Regions from separate parts of the Streptomyces sp. NPDC005423 genome, predicted to be linked through region 1. Evidence: riboswitches for the same ligand, from Rfam matches in the RefSeq annotation. Region 1 holds a riboswitch; each other region holds the start of a gene.

Region 1 (4,790 bases):
CGATCAGCAGCAGCGCCCCGAGGGCGGCCGGCCAGAGGTGCGCGCCGGTTTCGGCGAGGCCGCCGCCCTGGACCGCCTGCGGCTCGGTCTGCGGGGCGGCCACCGAGGTCTCCCCGCCGCCCGCCGTGATCGTCGGGTCCGGTGTCCGCACGGCGGTCCCCACCTCGCCGCCGGAAGCGTCGCCCGAGCCGCCCCGGGAGGGGGCCGCGGTGGCGGCGTCATGGACACCCGAGGTCTTGGTGTCGGCCTTGGGCTCCGCCAGGGTGGGCGTCACACCCTCCGCGGGCTCGGTCGCCGGGGCGCCGGGCCGGTCGGTCGCGCTCGGCGTGGCCGTGACGGTGTCGGACGGCTCGGCAGTCGGCTCGGCGGACGGCTCGCCGCCTCCGGTGCCGGGATCGGTCGCACCCCCGTTGTCACCGCCACCGACGTCGCCGGAGCCGTTGCCGCCTCCGGCGCCGTTGCCCGCGGTGGGCTCGGCCGGGGGCGTGGTCCCGCCCTGGTCTCCGCCGCCGGAACCCGAACCGGACCCGGCACCGCAGCGCCGCCCGTCGTTGATGCAGCCGACCATCTCCCGCATCAGGCTCTCGTCGAAGACGTTGATGAAGTCACCGTGGTCCGTGACCGGCTTGTGCAGCTGCTCCGGGAAGGAGTCGACCGCGAAGAACGGGACCGTGCGCCCGCCGTCGGCGAGGCTCGGCGCCCCCACGCCGTAGACGATGCGCTGGACCAGTTGCGGGATGGGCTCGAAGCCCTCGGGGCAGGCGCCGTCGGCGGTGGCGAACGCCACGTGGGTACGGTGGTTGGCGCTGTCGATGTTCCTGCCGTCCCAGCAGCTCTGGAACCTGAACGTGCGCACCACGTCACTGCCCTTGGGGCACAGCGGGTACTTGTCCTTGAGCTGCCGGTCCTCGAACCCGGTGCAGCTCCAGGAGGCGTTGGCGTTGGCCGGCCCGTTGACGAACGCCTTGGCGTCGCCGGTGATGATGCGCAGGAGGCGCGGCATCTCGGTGACCTTGCCGCGCGGGTTGCCCTGGAACGTCAGCGTGACCTGCTTGGCCGTGACGATCCGGCCCGCGTTGCCCTCGGTGCCGCCGCCGGGCGAGTTGGCGTCCCGCTCCTGGGTCCCGTTCTGCAACCGCAGGACGGGCCAGTAGTACGTGGACCTGTCGCCCTTGTCGGCACAGCTGGTGTCGGCGGTGGCCAGGTCCTGGTCACTGGCGAAGGCGTTGTTGGACTGGTTGCCCACGTAGTCGTGGAAGTGGTGGGCTCCGTTGGTGACACCCGGCGCGACGATGACGTTGTCCGAGTTGAACAGGCCGTTGGCGTTCACCCCGCACCTGGTGGTGAAGGTGCCCCGGGAGGCGTCCGCCTGCTGCTGCGGACTCCGCACGTTCGGCTGGACCGTGGTGATGTCCGCGTAGTCCGCGGCGACCGGGCCGTTGCCGGCCTGTCCGCCGTTGCCGGTCTGGCCGCCGTTGCTGGTCTGGCCCGCGGTCGGTTGGCCGCTCTGGCCCGGGCTGTCACCCTGCTGCTGGCCCTGGCCCGCGCCGTTCTGGTTGTCGGACGGGCGCAGGGTGCAGGCCGCGAGGTCGTCGAGGCCCTGGGGGCGCTCCCCCACGCGGTCGATGGCGACGGCGATGCGTTCGAGCGTCGCCGCGCGCTTCTCCTTCAGCGGACTCATGATCGCGCTGTCGGCGAAGCCGGCGTCCTGGCCGATGGCCTGCGCCGAGTTCTGGAGCTTCTGGTACGCCTCGGCCGTCTGCTGGTCGAGCAGGGCGAGTTCGGTGTCGACGTCCGACTTCGCGCCCTCGGGAACCGTGGTCAACCGGCTTCCGACGTCCGGGCAGTCGATCGTGCCGGCTCCCGAACTCCCGCCCGGCGCAGCCGAGTCCGTGTGCTGGGAGGAGTCGCCGCCCCGGCCGCCCTCGGCCGCGGAGGCGTACACGTTGGCCGCCACGAGGCCGCCGCCACCCAGCATCAGCGCGACTGCTGCCAGAGTCGCTCGTCGTGCGCCCGTGGGGCGTCTGCGCGTGTTGCGTCTCAAGAGAAGTGCTCCTACGCCTATCGGTCGGCTCGGCATGGAAATCCCCCCGACTCATACGGAGCGGGTGCGTGGCGCGTTCAAGCGAGCCACGAATTCACAGCGACCTCTTATGAAACGGCATCCTCACGCTGCTCCGAACCTCCTGCCGGGAGTTGGCGCGGCACCCCTCGACCAGCGGTGACCAGGGCCGTCGTCGGCGGCTGGACCGACGCTCGACGTACGGTAGAGGTAAAGGTCACATTTACGTATCGGACATATCGCGCTTCAACCTTCACACGAGGCACACACGTTGGCTAGGTTGGCGCCAGGCCGCACGACTTCCTCCGGCGAACGGCGCCGGGCCGCGCGGCCGGCGTTGAGTCCGGTACCGCCCCCCGTGGCGGCCGGAGCCGGGGACCCAATCGACTTGGGGTGAATCGGCCCAACTGTCCCCAGGGACAAGGGCCGTAGGGCACACCTTCCGTATCCACCCGCCCGAACCCGACAGCTAACCCGGTAGGCGCAGCACGGAGGGAGCACGTCTGCCATGGCGGCGGAATCCAGCGATCGGTCCGGGGTCAGCGGCCTCAGCACGGACGACCGACCCAGTCGGGAGGAGGTCGCGCGGCGGATCAACTCCCTCTACGACGCGGCCGAGACCGCCACCGGGAACTACAACGCCACGCGCGCCATGGCGGCCGGAGGACGCGGACGTCAGCGTCCCGCGGCCGCCGGCCGGCCGTCGAATCCGCCTCTCGACGCCGTCGCCCGGCAGTGGTTCGACGCGGCCCGCGCGCAGTTGGGCCCGAGCGTCCCGGCCGTGCTCCCGGCCGCCCGGAATCCCGCCCGAACGGCCGCTTCCCGGGCGGGCATTCCCGCTCCGCGCCGGAGCGGCGACGACGGCGGCCGTGACCGCGCGGCGGGCTCCCGGCCCGTGGCCGAGCTAACGGCGGGGCCGGTCGGCGCGGCTGCCTCCGGCGACGTACCGGAGCTGACGGCCGGACCGGCGATCGCCGCGCTGCCGCCCGCGTCACCGGCACCACGGACCGCCGAACAGGCGCTGCCGACAGCGACCACGCAACTGCCGCAGGCCCTTCAGGTCCCGCAGCCGCCACAACTCCCGGAACTGGCCCAGGAGTCCGGCCGTCAGGCGCTGCCCGCGGCCGCCGGGCCGCAGCAGGCCTGGACCGAGTACGCCCCGGACCGCGAACTGCTCTCCCAGTACGCCGCACAGCCGTGGGCCGCCGCCCCGGAGCTCAACTCCGCACCGGCCGCTACCACTTGGGGAGCGGTTCCGGAGCAGCCCTGGCAGCCCGCCCCGGACTTCGGCACCCAGTCGACGCCCACGCTCGCGAGTCAGTCGATGCCCGTCGTCGGCCTCCAGCCCGACCCCGGCTTCGGCAGCCAGCCCACCCCGGACCCCAATTCACCTTTCATGCCCGCCTACGGGACCCAGCAGGCCCCGGACTTCGGCACGCAGTCGATGCCGGTCCTCGGCGGCACGCAACCCGCCCCCGACTTCGGCACATCCGGCACACCGAACCTCGGATACGCGTCGGTCACCCCGGACTTCGGCACGCACTCCATGCCCGTCCTCGGCGGCACGCAACCCGCCCCCGACTTCGGCACATCCGGCACACCGAACCTCGGATACGCGTCGGTCACCCCGGACTTCGGCACGCAGTCGATGCCGGGGGTCGGTATGCAGGCGGCTCCCGACTTCGGTACGCAGTCCATGCCCGGCTTCGCGACCCAGGTCGCCCCTGAAGCGGCCTGGCAGTCGGCGCAGCAACTCGACTGGCAGCCGGCCCCCGAAGTCCTCTGGCAGCCCGCGCCGCAGGTGCCCCAGTATCAGCAACTCACCGACGCCGAAGTGGAGTTGGCCTTCCTGGCGGACCCGCTGACCAGCCCCTCGATCCCCGCGGTCGCCACGGCGACCGCGACCCCGACGGCGCCGGCGATCGCCACCGCACCCGTCGACACCGCCCCCGTTACCGGCGCGCCCGCTGTCAGCGCGGCCAGCAAGAACGCCACCGCCCTCGGGTTCGCCCGCGCCCAGATCGGCAAGCCGTGCCTGTGGGGCGCGTCCGGTCCGGACACCTACGACTGCGCCGCCCTCGTCCAGGCCGCCTGGCGGGCCGCCGGGGTCCTGCTGCCGCGTACGGCGCCGGAACAGGCGTTGGTCGGCACACCCGTCCCGCTCACCGACGTCCGCCCGGGAGACCTCGTCTTCTTCCACGGCGACGCCGGGCACGTCGGCCTCTACACGGGCAACAGCCAGATGATCCACGCGCCGGGTCCGGGCATGCCCGTACGCGAGGAGTCGATCTTCTTCGCGGGCCCGTCCGCGATCCAGAGCGCCGTACGGCCCGCGTGACGGGTCGCGTCCTGCCGTAGGACGTCGGGTGTTGAGCCCTGGGCGTTGCTGTCCGGACCGGAGGGACAGCGCGGAACGGCCGTCGGCCGGGGTGCTCGCGGCACCTCCGGCCGACGGCCGTCGACAGACACGCCCGACCTGGCCGGGAGCGGATGGACCGCTCGCGCGCCCCCGGGTGGTGGTCAGGACTCGACCGAGGCGCCCTCCAGCGCGGTGGCCGGAAGGGCCTCCTCCTCGCCGGCCGGGGGTCGGCGTACCGCCGGGATGGCGGCCGCGACCAGGGCGGCCAGCAGCGCGACACCGCCGCCGATCATCAGGCCGGTGCGGAACCCGCCCTCGGACGTGAACGTGTAGCCGCCCGCGGTGTTGGTCATCTGGGCCAGGACCACA
Region 2 (4,790 bases), on a different contig from region 1:
CCGATCTGGTTGACCTTGACGAGCAGGGCGTTGGCGGTGCCCTCCTCGATGCCGCGGGCCAGCCGCTCGGGGTTGGTGACGAAGAGGTCGTCGCCGACGATCTGCACCTTCTCGCCGAGGCGGTCGGTGAGGACCTTCCAGCCGGCCCAGTCGTCCTCGAAGAGCGGGTCCTCGATGGAGACGAGCGGGTAGGCCGCCACCAGCTCCTCGTAGTACTCCGTCATCTCGGCGGCGGAGCGCTCCTTGCCCTCGAACTGGTACTTGCCGTCCTTGTAGAACTCGGAGGCGGCGACGTCGAGCGCGAGGGCGATCTGCTCGCCCGGGATGTAGCCGGCCTGCTTGACGGCCTCCAGGATGAGGTCGAGCGCGGCGCGGTTGGACTCCAGGTTCGGGGCGAAGCCGCCCTCGTCGCCGAGGCCGGTGGAGAGGCCCTTGGTCTTCAGGACGGACTTGAGGGTGTGGTAGACCTCGGCGCCCCAGCGCAGCGCCTCGGAGAAGGACTCCGCGCCGATCGGGGCGATCATGAACTCCTGGATGTCCACGTTGGAGTCGGCGTGCGAGCCGCCGTTGAGGATGTTCATCATCGGAACGGGCAGCAGGTGCGCGTTCGGGCCGCCCAGGTAGCGGAAGAGCGGGAGGTCGCTGGCCTCGGAGGCGGCGTGCGCGACGGCGAGAGAGACGCCGAGGATGGCGTTGGCGCCGAGCGAGCCCTTGTTGTCGGTGGCGTCCAGGTCGAACATCGCCTGGTCGATCAGGCGCTGCTCGGTGGCGTCGTAGCCGACCAGCTCCGGGCCGATCTGCTCGATGACGGCGAGGACGGCCTTCTCCACGCCCTTGCCCTGGTAACGGTTGGGGTCACCGTCACGCAGCTCGATGGCCTCGAAGGCGCCCGTGGAGGCGCCGGAGGGAACGGCGGCACGACCCGTGCTGCCGTCGTCGAGGCCGACCTCGACCTCGACCGTGGGATTACCTCGGGAGTCCAGGATTTCCCGGGCTACGACGACGTCGATGGACGGCACGAGCATCTCCTTATGGGATGTGACGCGGTGAGCAGGACCGCAGCGGCTCTGCGAGACGAGCCTAACCGGCTCCGGGCGATCGGCCATCCGCCCGACCGCCCCCTGGACAGAAACCGAGGGCAAATTGTTTCCGAACGGAACAAAGAGGGGCCGTGTGCGGCGGCACTCGGGCCGCCCAGAAAAAACCCCGCTCCGGTGCGTACGGGGAACACGCACCGGAGCGGGGAGCCCGTGGGGGCGGGGGGTGGCCCTCACGAGGTCTCCACTATGGGGACCACGGATATGAGGGCGCTGTGGTTCGACTACGAGCCGGATGTCACTTCAGGTGCAGCTGCTGGCCCGGGTAGATGACGTCGGCGTTGTCGACGATGTCCTTGTTCAGCTTGAACAGCTGCTGCCAGCCGCCCTTCACCTTGTGCTTCGCGGCGATGGAGCTGAGGCTGTCGCCCTTGACGACCTTGTACTCGCCGTCGCCCTTCTCGACCTTCTTGCCAGTCGGGGTGGTGACGGTCTTCTTGGCGACCGGGCGCTCGGCGGAGCGGGAGGCCGTCGACGTGCCGGCGGAACGCTCGGTGGTGCCGCTCGACGCGTTGGAGGAGCCCGAGGAGCCGGACGAGCCCGCCGAGTTCGAGGAGCCCGACGACGAGTTCGAGGAAGAGCCGGAGCCGCTGGAGGAGGCGCCCGAGAGGCCGGTGCCGCAGGTCGGCCAGGCACCCTTGCCCTGCGCGGCGAGGACCTTCTCGCCCACGGCGATCTGCTCGGACTTGGACGCCCGGTCCGCGGTGGAGGCGTAGGCGGTGCCACCGTAGGCGGCCCAGGTGGAGGCGGAGAACTGCAGGCCGCCGTAGTAGCCGTTGCCGGTGTTGATGGACCAGTTGCCGCCGGCCTCGCACTGGGCGACGGTGTCCCACTCCGAGGCGGTGGCCGCGGAGGCGTTGCCGACCGCCATCAGCGGGGCGGCGATGGCGACACCGGTGACGCCGGCGAGCGTGGCGACCCGGGTGGCCTTGGACGGACGACGGTGCTTGGCCTTGCTGGAAAACAGCATGGAAGATCCCCTCACCGACGCCTGCGAGGTGAGCTGTCGGGTTCGGGCCGTGTGAGTTGCCCGGCCGCGACTCGTACATCTCTCGTACGAGGCACGGCTTCACCCCTAGCCGGTTCCGTTCGTCTCTCGACTCCCGGGCCCGGCGCCTACCTTGGGTCCCCCGCTCCTGCCTACGGCGCTTGACGCGACGACTGTTCCCGGACGGCCGCTGGCAGGATTCGGCGTTGCGGCTGACGGGGCCCGTGGTGACGAGCGGTCCTGACCGTAGACATGCGATCGTGAGAATTTCAAAGACGATCAGGGCTTCTGAGACTCATCCCACACTTTCCCCAAAGCGGACATTCGAGGCGAAGCGTGACGTCAACTCCCGCTACTTTGCGACCGTTTCGGCACTGACGTCCAGTGTCTGACCGGCGACGATACGGGCCGGGTCGGCGCCTATCGCCTCCTCGTTCGCGGCATAGAGCGCGCGCCATCCGCCGGTGAGGCCAAGGGAGTCGGCGATGGAGCCGAGGGTGTCGCCCGCCCGGACCGTGTACGTCTCCTCGCTCGCCCCCCGGTGCCGCCCGCCGCCGGTGACCGCGTCGGTGTGGGCCGCGCTGCCGCCGGACGCCACGCCGTCGGTCGTCGCGCTCTTGGTCGTAGCGGACTTGGTCGCAGCGTTCTTGGTCACGGTGCCGAGCGAGCCGGTGTCGACGAGGCTCGACTTCGCGGCGGGCTGCACGGAGTTGCCCGGGTAGCTGACGCTGGGCGAGGCCGTGGGCTCACCGTGGGAGCTCCGGGCGCCGCTCGTGCCGGAACCGGACGACTTGTCAGTTCCGCCCGACGTACCGGCGTGGGCGGTACCGGTGGATTTGTCCGTGACGGACGGCGAAGGAGTCGCCGAACCGGCGTCGGACGTACCCGAGTCGGCGGGACCCGAGGAGTCCGACAGGCCGGCGGAGCCGGCGGCGTCCGACGAGTCGGACGAGTCCGAGGAGTCCCCCGCGTCGGACGAACCGGTCGCCGTGGCCGACGGGGAGTCGCTCGCCACCCCGGTGTCGACGCTCGTGGAGCCGGAGGAGGTGGTGAGGCCGGAGAGCAGCGAGCACGTCGTCCACGCGGAGGTGCCCTTGGCGTCGAGGATCTTCTCGGCCACGGCTATCTGCTGGGAACGGCTGGCGAGGTCGGCGCTCGGCGCGTACTCCAGGCCGCCGTACTTCGCCCAGTCGTCCTGGGAGACCTGGAGGCCGCCGTAGTAGCCGTTGCCGCTGTTGGCACTCCACGAGCCGCCGCTCTCGCAGTTGGCCACCTTGTCCCAGGTGGTGCCGTCGGCCGCGTTCGCGGCGCTGGCCGCGAGGAGGGGGATCGCGATGGCCGAGCCGGTCACGCCGGCCGCGACGATGAGTGCCGGAGCCTGACGGGGGCGTCGGTGACGACCGTTCCCGGAGAGCATGCGGAAGCCTTTCATGCGACAGCGATGAACCGCGCGGCCGTTGTTATGAGGCGCCGCGTTGATAGATGAACGTATCCACAGCCGAACACCTGTCACAAGTTAATGCCGCGCGGATCACGTGAAGATCACAGACATGAGGAAGTGTCAGCTTTACCCTGGTGGGGCGAGGTTGAGCCCCCATGGCCGAATTCCCCCGTACGGCCATTACGGCACCGGTGTGAATTCCACGGGCAAGGTGCGCAATCCGCGCATGATGAGTCCTCCACGCCAACGCAAATCGGCTGGTTCCACCGCGAGTCGGAGATCCGGGAGCCGGGTGAGAAGGGTGGCGAGCGCGGTCCGGCCCTCCAGCCGGGCGAGCGGGGCCCCGAGGCAGTAGTGGATGCCGTGCCCGTACCCGAGGTGTTGATTGTCACGCCGCCCGAGATCCAGCACCTCGGGATCGGCGAACCGCTCCGGATCCCGGTCCGCTGCGGCCAGCACGACGAGCACGGGGTCGCCGGCCGCGATCTCCTGGCCGCCGACACTGAGCGCCCGGGTGGCGAAACGCCAGGTCGCCAGCTCCACCGGGCCGTCGTAGCGCAGGAGTTCCTCGACTCCCGTGTCGAGCAGACCGCGTTCGCCGGCCGCCAGCGAACTCTCCAGCCGGGCCCGCTGCCCGGGATGGGTGAGCAGGGCGTAGGTGCCGTTGCCGATGAGGTTGACGGTGGTCTCGAAGCCGGCGAAGAGCAGGATGAAGGCCATCGCCGCGGCCTCGTTCTCGGTGAGGTGCTCGCCCTGGTCGGAGGCGCGGATCAGACCGGAGATCAGGTCCTCGCCGGGAAGGGGCTCCGGGGTGTCGGGGAGGGCCGCGCGCTTGCGGTGGATGAGGTCGGCGAGATAGGCGCGCATCTTCTTGACCGACCGCGCGACCCCGCCCCGCGGGCTGCCTCCCTGTCCCGCCTTTCCGTGGCGGATCATCATCCCCGCCCAGTCCCGGAAGTCGTCCTGGTCCTCACGGGGGACGCCGAGCAGGTCACAGATGGCGTAGATGGGGAGCGGGAAGGCGAAGTCGTGGATGAGGTCGGCGGAGCCGGACCGCGCGAACCCGTCGATCAGGCCGTCCGTCAACTCCTGCACCCGCGGCGCGAATTCGGCGATCCGACGGGGTGTGAACGCCTTGCTGACCAGCCTGCGCAGGCGGGTGTGGTCCGGCGGGTCGATGTTGAGCAGATGCGTCATCAAGTCGGCCTGACGCTCACCGGGAATGCCGGTCCTGCCCCTGGCGTCCGCCGGCCCGCCGTGGTGC
Region 3 (4,790 bases), on a different contig from region 1:
TGCAGGATGTCCTCCGCGCCGATGGTCGACGGCCGGATACGGGACTCGGCAAAGGCGAGGTCCTCGGGGACCGCCGGGTTGAGGTGGTGGCAGACCATCAGCATGTCGAGGTGTTCCTCGGCGGTGTTGACGGTGTACGGCCGGGTGGGGTTGGTGGAGCTGGGCAGCACGTGCGGCTCGGAGACCACGGTCATGATGTCGGGCGCGTGGCCGCCGCCCGCCCCCTCGGTGTGGTAGGCGTGGATGCCGCGTCCGGCGATCGCGGCGAGGGTGTCGCCGACGAAACCGGCCTCGTTCAGGGTGTCCGTGTGGATGGCGACCTGGATGCCGGTCCGGTCGGCCACCGTCAGGGAGGCGTCGATGACGGCCGGGGTGGAGCCCCAGTCCTCGTGCAGCTTGAGGCCGAGCGCGCCACCGCGGATCTGGGAGAGCATCGCCTCGTGCGAGACGGTGTTGCCCTTGCCGAGGAAGCCGATGTTGAGCGGGTACTGCTCCATCGCCTCCAGCATCCGGGCCAGATGCCAGGGGCCGGGCGTGACGGTGGTCGCCTTGGAGCCCTCGGCCGGTCCGGTGCCACCGCCGACCAGCGTGGTGACACCGGAGGCGAGCGCCTCGTCGGCGATCTGCGGGCAGATGAAGTGGACGTGCGCGTCGACGGCACCCGCCGTGAGGATGCGCCCGTTGCCCGCGATGACCTCCGTCTCGGGGCCGATGACCAGGTCGGGGTGGACGCCGTCCATGGTGTCCGGGTTGCCGGCCTTGCCGATGCCGGTGATCCGGCCGTCGCGGATGCCCACGTCTGCCTTGACGATCCCCCAGTGGTCGACGATCACGGCGCCCGTGACGACGGTGTCGGGGGTGCCCTCCGCGCGGGTGGCACGGGCCTGTCCCATCGACTCACGGATGACCTTGCCGCCGCCGAACACGGCCTCGTCACCGGCGAGTCCGGGCCCGCCGGAACGGTCCTCCTCGATCTCGATCAGCAGATCGGTGTCGGCGAGCCGGATCCGGTCGCCGGTGGTCGGCCCGAACAGGTCCGCGTACGCGGCTCGTGCAATCTCAGGCATCGAGGGCACCTCCGGTCTCCCCGCGCAGTCCGGGTACGACCCGGGCGCCGGCCAGCGGGACGAGTTCCACCTCGACCGGGATACCGGGCTCGAACCGTACGGCGGTGCCGGCGGCGACGTTGAGCCGCTTCCCGCGCGCGGCGCCGCGGTCGAAGTCCAGGCCGGGGTTGGCCTCGGCGAAGTGGTAGTGGGAACCGACCTGCACGGGCCGGTCGGCGGCGTTGAGGACGGTCAGGCGGGTGACCTCACGGCCCTCGTTGTAGACGATCGGGTCGTCCGCGAACAGGAACTCTCCGGGAATCATGGCGGCCTCTCCCCCGGTCACACGATCGGGTCGTGGACGGTGACGAGCTTGGTGCCGTCCGGGAAGGTCGCCTCGACCTGGACGTCGTGGATCATCTCGGGGATGCCGGACATGACGTCGTCCCTGGTGAGCAGGGCTCGTCCGGAGGACATCAGCTCGGCGACCGTACGGCCGTCACGTGCGCCTTCGAGGATGTGCGACGTGATGAGGGCGACCGCCTCGGGGTGGTTGAGCCGGAGCCCGCGGGCCCGGCGCTTCTCGGCCACGTCGGCCGCCACATGGATCAGCAGCCTCTCTTGCTCGTGCGGGGTCAGATGCACGTCCCACCTCACAGTCCTCGCTCCGGACCGTGCGGGGTCCGGTTGCCGCAGCCCCGGGCCGAACTCCCTGGTGGCGTGGACGGGCAGGCTAGTTGGACCGGGTTTCGGGCAAGTTAACCGAACCGGGATCAGGACAGGCGCGTCTACGCCCGTAGAACACAGCCGCGCCCGCCTCCTCGTGGCGCGGGGTTCCGTCCCCGGACGCCGTGGGGGGCCGAGGTGACGGGCCGTCGGTCACGGCGGCCGGCCGGCCCGAACGGCGGACGGGTCAACTCAGGTTTCTGCCAACGAAGTTGGCGTCGAGTCCAGCGGTCGGATTCCGGGCGGCCCCGCTCCGCCGGGCACTTGGGTGGACGCACGGCGAGCCGGGTCCGGGTCACGGGCCCCGCGTGCCGACGGGTACGCCGTGTGGGCGTGCCGGGGCGCGCCGCATGGCCCGCGTCACCACACCCGCCCGCTCCGGCAGTTGACGGAGCGTGAAGCCGTTCCGGACGGCGCACCGTCGAGGGGGTCAGTCCGGAACGGCACTCGGACGGACCGAATGGCATGCCACCGTTCGGACTACCTGTCCGTCCGCTTTCGGGACCGCTCCGGTTGCGCAACACGCCTGCTCCAAAGGCGGAACGGGACATTCCGGTGCTGGTCCGGGGCTGCGCGACCTCCTGGACACCGCGTCGAACACGCGGGTGTCCACCCGAACGGGTGAGTGGTGAGTAACAACACAAACCCCCCGTTCCGTTGGGATTTTCGGACATGAGTAGGTCAAGATCCGTGTCTGACGACAAGCCCCCGCCACACCGGTGGGGCGATCCGGGCGGACGCCGAGTCCTGCCGCCGCTCGGGTAACCGGTCGACAGGAGTGGATCGGCAGGAGTGGAGGACCCAGGCACGACGGGTCGCCGGAACGGTCACGCCATGACCGGCCCGAGCAGCCCTTGGGGTGAAGCCGCGACAGCGGCCGGGCAACTTCGCCAGCCCGAATCCGACAGGTCATCCTTCACAGGCGGCTGACGAAGGGTTGCGCATGACTGCGCTCAATCGTGTCCCGTCGCTGATGGTCCGAGCCGGTACGGCCTCGGCCTTCGCCATCGCCGCCGTGGGCGGCTCCGTCGTGGTCCCGGGCCTCGCGCCCGACGCCGCGGCCTCGACACCCGGGACGAAGGCACTTCAGGTGGCGGCCTCCAAGAAGGGCTCCCCCTACAGGTACGGCGCCACCGGACCCGGGCGGTTCGACTGCTCGGGGCTCACGTTGTACTCGTACAAGAAGGCGGGCAAGAGCCTGCCGCGTACGGCCGCTCAGCAGTACAACAGGAGCCACCACGTGTCCGCCGGCAGCCGCAAGGCCGGGGATCTCGTGTTCTTCCACTCCGGTTCCAGCGTCTACCACGTCGGCATCTACGCCGGGAAGGGGAAGATCTGGCACGCCCCCAAGACCGGGGACGTGGTGCGACTCCAGAAGATCTGGACCAAGAGCGTCTGGTACGGCCGGGTCAGCTGACCGCCCGGGAGGGCGGCGCCGCCTGACGGGCCGCCGCCCTCTTGGGTGCCCCACGGAGCCGCCTACGGCTCCTGCTGCCCGGCGGCGGGTACCGGCCGGGCCGGCACCGTCCACGGCAGTTCGATGGAGACCGTCTTGCCGCCCTCGCGGGTGGGGCGGATCCGCAGTTTCCCGCCGCACTCCGCGGCCAGCCAGCGAATGATCACCATGCCCCGGCCGTTGTCCTGCTGGACGGCGGCCGGCAGCCGCTTGGGGAAGCGCGGATGGCTGTCGGTGACGCCGATCCGCAGCCGCTCGTCACGGTCCAGCTCGATGTCCACCGTGAAGGTGGGCGACTGCCCGAACGTGTGCTGTACCGCGTTGGTGGTGAGTTCGGAGACGATGAGGCGGACGGAGTCGGCGGCCTCCGTGTCCGCCGGCAGTCCCCATTCCGCCAACGTCCCGATCACGTAGGCGCGGGCCGCGGAGACCGAGGCGGGATCGCTCGGCAGAGTGATGGATGCTTCCAGGTGATCTGCCATGGCGCGGTCGTCCCTTTCCCACGGGACCGGTGTCCGACACGGAGCGGATGGTTCGAGTACGGTCCCGGACTGGTGCTTCTTCGCCAGACTGCCATTACCGCGTCGGTCTCGGTGGCGATCCACCGAGATATGCATATATCTGTCGCTCGAAGCGGTGAACTCTGCGACGGCAGACCGTATTTGGGCGGCCTCAAAGGAGTAAGGAGGAGCCCATGCAGTACGGTCCCGCGGTGCGCCGCCGGAAGCTGGGCGCCGAACTGCGCGCGTTGCGCGCCCAATCGGGGCTCACCAGTGGTGAGGCGGCCCGGCTGGTGGGCTGGCACCAGTCGAAGGTGAGCCGGGTCGAGACGGGCGCCAGCGGGGTGAAAGCCGCCGACGTGCGGTTACTCCTCGACGCCTATCAGGTGGCCGATCCGCGGACCCGCGACATGCTGCTCGTCCTGGCGGGCTCCGGGGACGGCGGCGGCCGGCACCACTGGTGGCACGCCTACCGCGGCGTCCTGCCGCCCGCCTACCGGGACTTCATCAGTCTGGAGTCGCAGGCCTGCGGGATGCGCACGCTGGAGACGACCGTCGTCCCGGGGCTGCTCCAGACGTCCGAGTACGCCCGTGCGGTGACCCGGGCGGCCGTGGGGGACCCGCAGGACGACCCGGGGAACCTGAGGGACTCGAAGAACGCAGAGAACACAGAGACCGCAGAGAACACAGAGACCGCGCGGAATCCCGAGGGCTCCGAGGACTCCGAGGGCCCCAAGGGTCCGGAGGACCCGGAGGAGTTGCTGAACACGCTGGTGCGGGTGCGGCTGGCCCGGCAGGACGTGCTGCGTTCCGATCCGCCGCTGGCGCTGAGCGCCGTACTGGACGAGGCCGTGCTGCGCCGGGAGGTGGGCGGTCCGGGGGTGATGAGCCGTCAGTTGGCGCGGCTCGTCGAGGCTGCCCGGCTTCCCCAAGTCCGGCTCCAGGTACTGCCGTTCGCGGCGGGGGCACACATCGGCGTCACCGGGCCTTTCGTTATTTTCTCATTTCCGAGCACATCTGATCTGGATGTGGTTGTTCTCGACCACTTGACGAGTAGCCTCT
Region 4 (4,790 bases), on a different contig from region 1:
CGCCGACCGTGGCCGCGAGTCCCACCCGGTCCACGAAGTCGTGGTGCGTGAAGCGGTGGACATCCTTGGCGGACAGACGAGGGTACGGGGCGAAGAAGCGGTAGTACTTCGACTCGTCGGAGACCTGCTCGTAGAAGCTGACCAGGCGCTCGGCGTCATCGACGGTGATGGGCCGTACGCGCGCGGTGCCGCCGTCGCGCAGCACCACGTCGGCTTCCCAGTGGGCGGGGTACTCGTGCCGGTCCGACGAGGGTTGCATGGCCCCCAGCGTACGGCTCGCGTCTGACAACGGCGCGAGGCAGTCTGGGGTGCGGACGTCGGACCGAGGCCGCGGTCCGAGGGCCGCTCCGGAGGGGACGGAGAGCCGCTCCGGGGACGCTTCACGTGTGGGAAACTGGTCTAGACAACCCTGAGACTCTGAAGGGCAGCATCACATGGCTGAGCGCCGCGTCAACGTCGGCTGGGCGGAGGGCCTCCACGCCCGCCCCGCCTCCATCTTCGTCCGGGCCGCCACGGCCGCAGGTGTCCCCGTGACGATCGCCAAGGCCGACGGCAACCCCGTCAACGCGGCCTCCATGCTCGCGGTCCTCGGGCTGGGCGCCCAGGGCGGCGAGGAGATCGTGCTCGCCTCCGGGGCGGAGGGCGCGGACGCCGCTCTCGACCGGCTGGCGAAGCTGGTCGCCGAGGGACTCGAAGAGCTTCCCGAAACCGTCTGAGCACCCACGGCATCCGTACGGCTGAGCCGCGCGGCCCTTTTACGGGCGGCGCGGCTCAGCCGTTTTTGTCGCCTTTCACACCGCCCGGAACAAAGGCCACGAATATGCGGAGCGCACGCGGGCGTGAAATTCCCGCGCACGGTAATACGGGCAGCGGAAATACGCCTCCGCCGATTATCTCTTCTTTGTATACGGTGCCCGTGTTAATGCCGGAGGCCGGACATGTTTACGGCATGTTGCGAAGCCCTCACACGGTCCGCGCGCTCGGCGGCGCCGGGAAAGCGCAGCCGGTGCGCGGAGCTCACGCGCTCGGTGTGCAGCGCCGTGATCGCGCGGGCCCGCTCGGCGTCACCTCGCGCCACGGCGTCCACGATGGCGCCGTGCTCCGCCCAGGACTCCACCGGGCTGACCGGCGCCTCCACCGCGTACATCCACGCGATCTTGTGCCGCAGCTGCGTCAGCACCGAGGTCAGGGACTGGCTGCCGGAGGCCTGGGCGAGCGTCTCGTGGAACCAGCCGCCCAAGGAGCGCAGATCCTCGCTGCTGCCCCTCCTGGCGCGCTCCTGGCCCAGCCTGACGAGGCCGCGCAACACCTTGAGGTGGGCCTCGGTACGGCGCTGGGCCGCCCTGGAGGCGCCGAGCGGCTCCAGCAGCATGCGCATCTCCAGCAGGTCGGCGGCCTCCTGGTCGGTCGGTTCGGCAACGCACGCGCCCGCGTGCCGCCGGGTCACCACGAAGCCCTCGGCCTCCAGCGTGCGCAGGGCCTCCCGGACGGGAACCCGCGAGACGCCGTAGCGGCGCGCGAGGAGTTCCTCGGTGAGCCGGCCGCCGCGCTCGTAGACACCGGCGACGATGTCGTCCCGGATCGCGGTGCATACCGAATGCGCCGGAATACGCATGACCGACCTCCGTCTTAATCCCCGTGAAACGTCGACGATTGACGTGTGTTCCGTGACTCTATTGCAGCGGGACGGAATTTCCGACGGGGGACCGGAATCCATGGATATTTTTTGGACAGCGGGGCTCCGGAAAGGCCGAAAGCCCCGGCCGGAGCGGCCGGGGCTTCGGGAAGGGCGCGGGTCAGACGGTGACGCCGTGCGAGCGGAGGTAGGCGACGGGGTCGATGTCCGAGCCGTACTCGGCGGTCGTCCGGGCCTCGAAGTGGAGGTGCGGGCCGGTCGCGTTGCCGGTCGCCCCGGAGAGGCCGATCTGCTGACCGGTGGTGACCCGCTGACCCACCGAGACGCCGATGGACGACAGGTGGCCGTACTGGGTGTAGGTGCCGTCGTTCATCCTGATGACGACGTTGTCGCCGTAGGCGCCGCCCCAGCCGGCCTCGACGACGGTGCCGTAGCCCACCGCGCGGACGCTGGTGCCGGTCGCGGCGTGGAAGTCGATGCCGGTGTGGGTGCCGGAGGACCACAGGGAACCGCCGGTCTCGTAGCCCGTGGAGACGTACGAGCCGGCGACCGGCGTGACGAAGGTGTTGAGTCGCTTGCGCTCGGCGGCGCGGGCGGCGCGCTCCTTGGCCGCGCGCTCCTCCTTGGCCTGCTCGGCGGCGCGGGCGCGGGCCTCCGCCTCGGCCTTCTTCTCCGCTGCGGCCTGCTGCTGGGCGGCGGCCTGGGCGTCGATCTTCTCGGCGAGGGAGTCGCCGATGGAGACGACCGGGGTGAGGGCGGTCTGCTCGACCGAGGACTCCGCGGCGAGGGCCGGGGCGGCCAGCGTGCCGACGACGCCGGTGGTGGCGAGGGCCGCGACGCCCATCGCCCGGGTGGTGGTGCGGTGCGTCCGGCTCGGACGGCGGTGCTTCCCGGTGGCGCGGGTGAACGCCATGTAGTGGCTGGTCCTTTCCTTCCTTCTCGCCTACCGGGTTAGCTGACGGGTTCGGAGCAGGAAGGTCTCCTACGGACCCCCTCGCGGCACGCGCGGGCGTCCGATTCACCCCAGGGACTGTTGACATGGGTCCCCGGCTCCCCTGGCTCGCGCCGTACGGGGACTCGGCGATGACTGTCCGGTGCCGCGGACGCGGCGCGGTGCCTGACGGACAGCCGGACAGACGCTAAGCGGGGCCACTTTCCATTCCCAAACGGATCACGCTTTTTGTAGCGCACGCCACAGGGCAGACAGGCGACTCCCCCTCAATTCGGACATCAGGGGACCCGGGTGACGCTTTCGTCGCCCGGGTCCCCCCGCGCGCGTGCCGCTACTCCGCGGAGACGACGGCGACTTCGCCGATACCGAGCGCCTCGACGGGCTCTTTGATGCTCGCCGCGTCGCCGACCAGGACCGTCACCAGCCGGTCCACCGGGAACGCGCTCACGACGGCGGCGGTGGCCTCCACGGTGCCGGTGGCGGCCAACTGCCGGTACAGCGTTGCCTGGTAGTCGTCCGGGAGGTGCTGCTCGACCTGGTCGGCCAGGGTGCTCGCCACGGCCGCGGCGGTCTCGTACTTGAGGGGCGCCACTCCGACGAGGTTCTGCACGGCGACATCGCGCTCGGTGTCGGTGAGCCCCTCCGCCGCCAGCTTGCGCAGCACGGTCCACAGGTCGGCCAGGGCGGGACCAGTGTTCGGGGTGTCCACGGAGCCGCTGATGGCGAGCATCGCGGCACCCGTGCCGTCGGGTGCCGAGCGCAGTACCTGGCCGAACGCCCGCACCCCGTAGGTGTATCCCTTCTCCTCCCGCAGGACACGGTCCAGACGGGAGGTCAGGGTGCCGCCCAGGCAGTACGTGCCGAGCACCTGGGCGGGCCAGAGGCGGTCGTGCCGGTCGGGTCCGATGCGGCCGATCAGCAACTGCGTCTGGACGGCGCCGGGACGGTCCACGATGACGACCCGGCCGCTGTCGTCCGCGGTCACCGGCGACACCGGCCGCGGCTCGGCCGAGGAGCCCGTCCAGGCACCCAGGGTGTCGGCGAGCAGCCCGTCCAGGTCGATGTCCGTGAGGTCGCCGACGACGACCACGGTGGCCGTCGCGGGCCGCACGTGCCGGTCGTAGAAGGCGCGTACAGAGGCCGAGTCGATCTTCTGGACGGTCTCCTCGGTGCCCTGGCGCGGGCGGGACATGCGCGCCGCCGCCGGGAACAGCTGCTTGGAGAGTTCCTTGGCGGCCCGGCGGGACGGGTTGGCCGTCTCGTGCGGGATCTCGTCCAGGCGGTTGCGGACCAGCCGCTCGATCTCGCTGTCGGCGAAGGCGGGCGCCCGGAGGGCGTCGGACAGCAGCCCCAGCCCCTTGGCCAGACGCGAGGCGGGCACCTCAAGGCTGAGGCGCAGCCCGGGGTGGTCGGCGTGCGCGTCGAGGGTGGCGCCGGAGCGCTCCAGTTCGGCCGCGAACTCCTCGGCGGAGTGCTTGTCCGTGCCCTCGGAGAAGGCCCGGGCGGTGATCGTGGCGACACCGTCCAGGCCGGCCGGCTCGGCGTCCAGGGGTGCGTCGAGGAGGACCTCCACGGCGACGACCTGCTGGCCGGGGCGGTGGCAGCGCAGCACGGTCAGGCCGTTGCCGAGCGTCCCCCGCTCCGGGGCCGGGAACGCCCACGGCCTGGCCTCGCCCGCCTGGGGCTGCGGGTGGAACTCCATCGCGGCGAGCTCGGTCACTTGGCCGCCTCCTCGTTCTCGTCGGTGGCGGCGGCTTCCGTCTCGCCGGCCCCGGGGGCGAGCGGCTCGTAGACGAGCACCGCGCGGTTGTCGGGACGCAGGCGCGCCTTGGCGACCTCCTGGACCTCCTCGACGGTCACGTCGAGGACCCGCTGTACGGCGGTCAGGGCGAGCTGTGGGTCGCCGAACAGGACGGCGTAGCGGCACAGTTCGTCCGCGCGGCCGGCGACCGTGCCCAGCCGGTCCAGCCACTCGCGCTCCAACTGGGCCTGCGCGCGCTCCATTTCCTCGGCCGTGGGGCCCTCCTCGGCGAACCGGGCGAGTTCCTCGTCGATGGCCGTCTCGATGACGGGCACCTCGACGTCACCGGACGTCTTGACGTCCAGCCACCCCAGGGAGGGCGCCCCGGCCAGTCGCAGCAGGCCGAAGCCGGCCGCAACCGCCGTACGGTCGCGCCGTACCAGTCGGTTGTAGAGGCGGGA

The links. Region 1 has a riboswitch for cyclic di-AMP ahead of ABZT12_RS18910 (NlpC/P60 family protein). Riboswitches for the same ligand answer to the same signal wherever they lie in the genome.
Region 2: it holds a riboswitch for cyclic di-AMP, as region 1 does, so the genes downstream of both, ABZT12_RS15820 (transglycosylase family protein) here and ABZT12_RS18910 (NlpC/P60 family protein) in region 1, are expected to answer to the same signal.
Region 3: it holds a riboswitch for cyclic di-AMP, as region 1 does, so the genes downstream of both, ABZT12_RS21880 (C40 family peptidase) here and ABZT12_RS18910 (NlpC/P60 family protein) in region 1, are expected to answer to the same signal.
Region 4: it holds a riboswitch for cyclic di-AMP, as region 1 does, so the genes downstream of both, ABZT12_RS30110 (M23 family metallopeptidase) here and ABZT12_RS18910 (NlpC/P60 family protein) in region 1, are expected to answer to the same signal.

Annotation. Positions count from the first base shown of each region.
Region 1 is NZ_JBEXET010000016.1:77,815-82,604, forward strand. Features, by position in the region: gene ABZT12_RS18905 (DUF1996 domain-containing protein) at 1-1,978, opposite strand, end outside; cyclic di-AMP (ydaO/yuaA leader) riboswitch at 2,403-2,561, shown strand; gene ABZT12_RS18910 (NlpC/P60 family protein) at 2,571-4,400, shown strand; gene ABZT12_RS18915 (MFS transporter) at 4,583-4,790, opposite strand, start outside.
Region 2 is NZ_JBEXET010000012.1:86,800-91,589, reverse strand. Features, by position in the region: gene eno (phosphopyruvate hydratase) at 1-1,025, opposite strand, end outside; gene ABZT12_RS15820 (transglycosylase family protein) at 1,336-2,067, opposite strand; cyclic di-AMP (ydaO/yuaA leader) riboswitch at 2,071-2,255, opposite strand; gene ABZT12_RS15815 (transglycosylase family protein) at 2,438-3,502, opposite strand; gene ABZT12_RS15810 (cytochrome P450) at 3,707-4,790, opposite strand, start outside.
Region 3 is NZ_JBEXET010000020.1:116,064-120,853, forward strand. Features, by position in the region: gene ABZT12_RS21865 (urease subunit alpha) at 1-1,067, opposite strand, end outside; gene ABZT12_RS21870 (urease subunit beta) at 1,060-1,371, opposite strand; gene ABZT12_RS21875 (urease subunit gamma) at 1,389-1,691, opposite strand; cyclic di-AMP (ydaO/yuaA leader) riboswitch at 2,501-2,712, shown strand; gene ABZT12_RS21880 (C40 family peptidase) at 2,716-3,189, shown strand; gene ABZT12_RS21885 (ATP-binding protein) at 3,252-3,710, opposite strand; gene ABZT12_RS21890 (helix-turn-helix transcriptional regulator) at 3,923-4,790, shown strand, end outside.
Region 4 is NZ_JBEXET010000038.1:22,560-27,349, reverse strand. Features, by position in the region: gene ABZT12_RS30125 (GNAT family N-acetyltransferase) at 1-259, opposite strand, end outside; gene ABZT12_RS30120 (HPr family phosphocarrier protein) at 435-716, shown strand; gene ABZT12_RS30115 (GntR family transcriptional regulator) at 920-1,615, opposite strand; gene ABZT12_RS30110 (M23 family metallopeptidase) at 1,797-2,549, opposite strand; cyclic di-AMP (ydaO/yuaA leader) riboswitch at 2,563-2,729, opposite strand; gene ABZT12_RS30105 (pitrilysin family protein) at 2,920-4,308, opposite strand; gene ABZT12_RS30100 (pitrilysin family protein) at 4,305-4,790, opposite strand, start outside.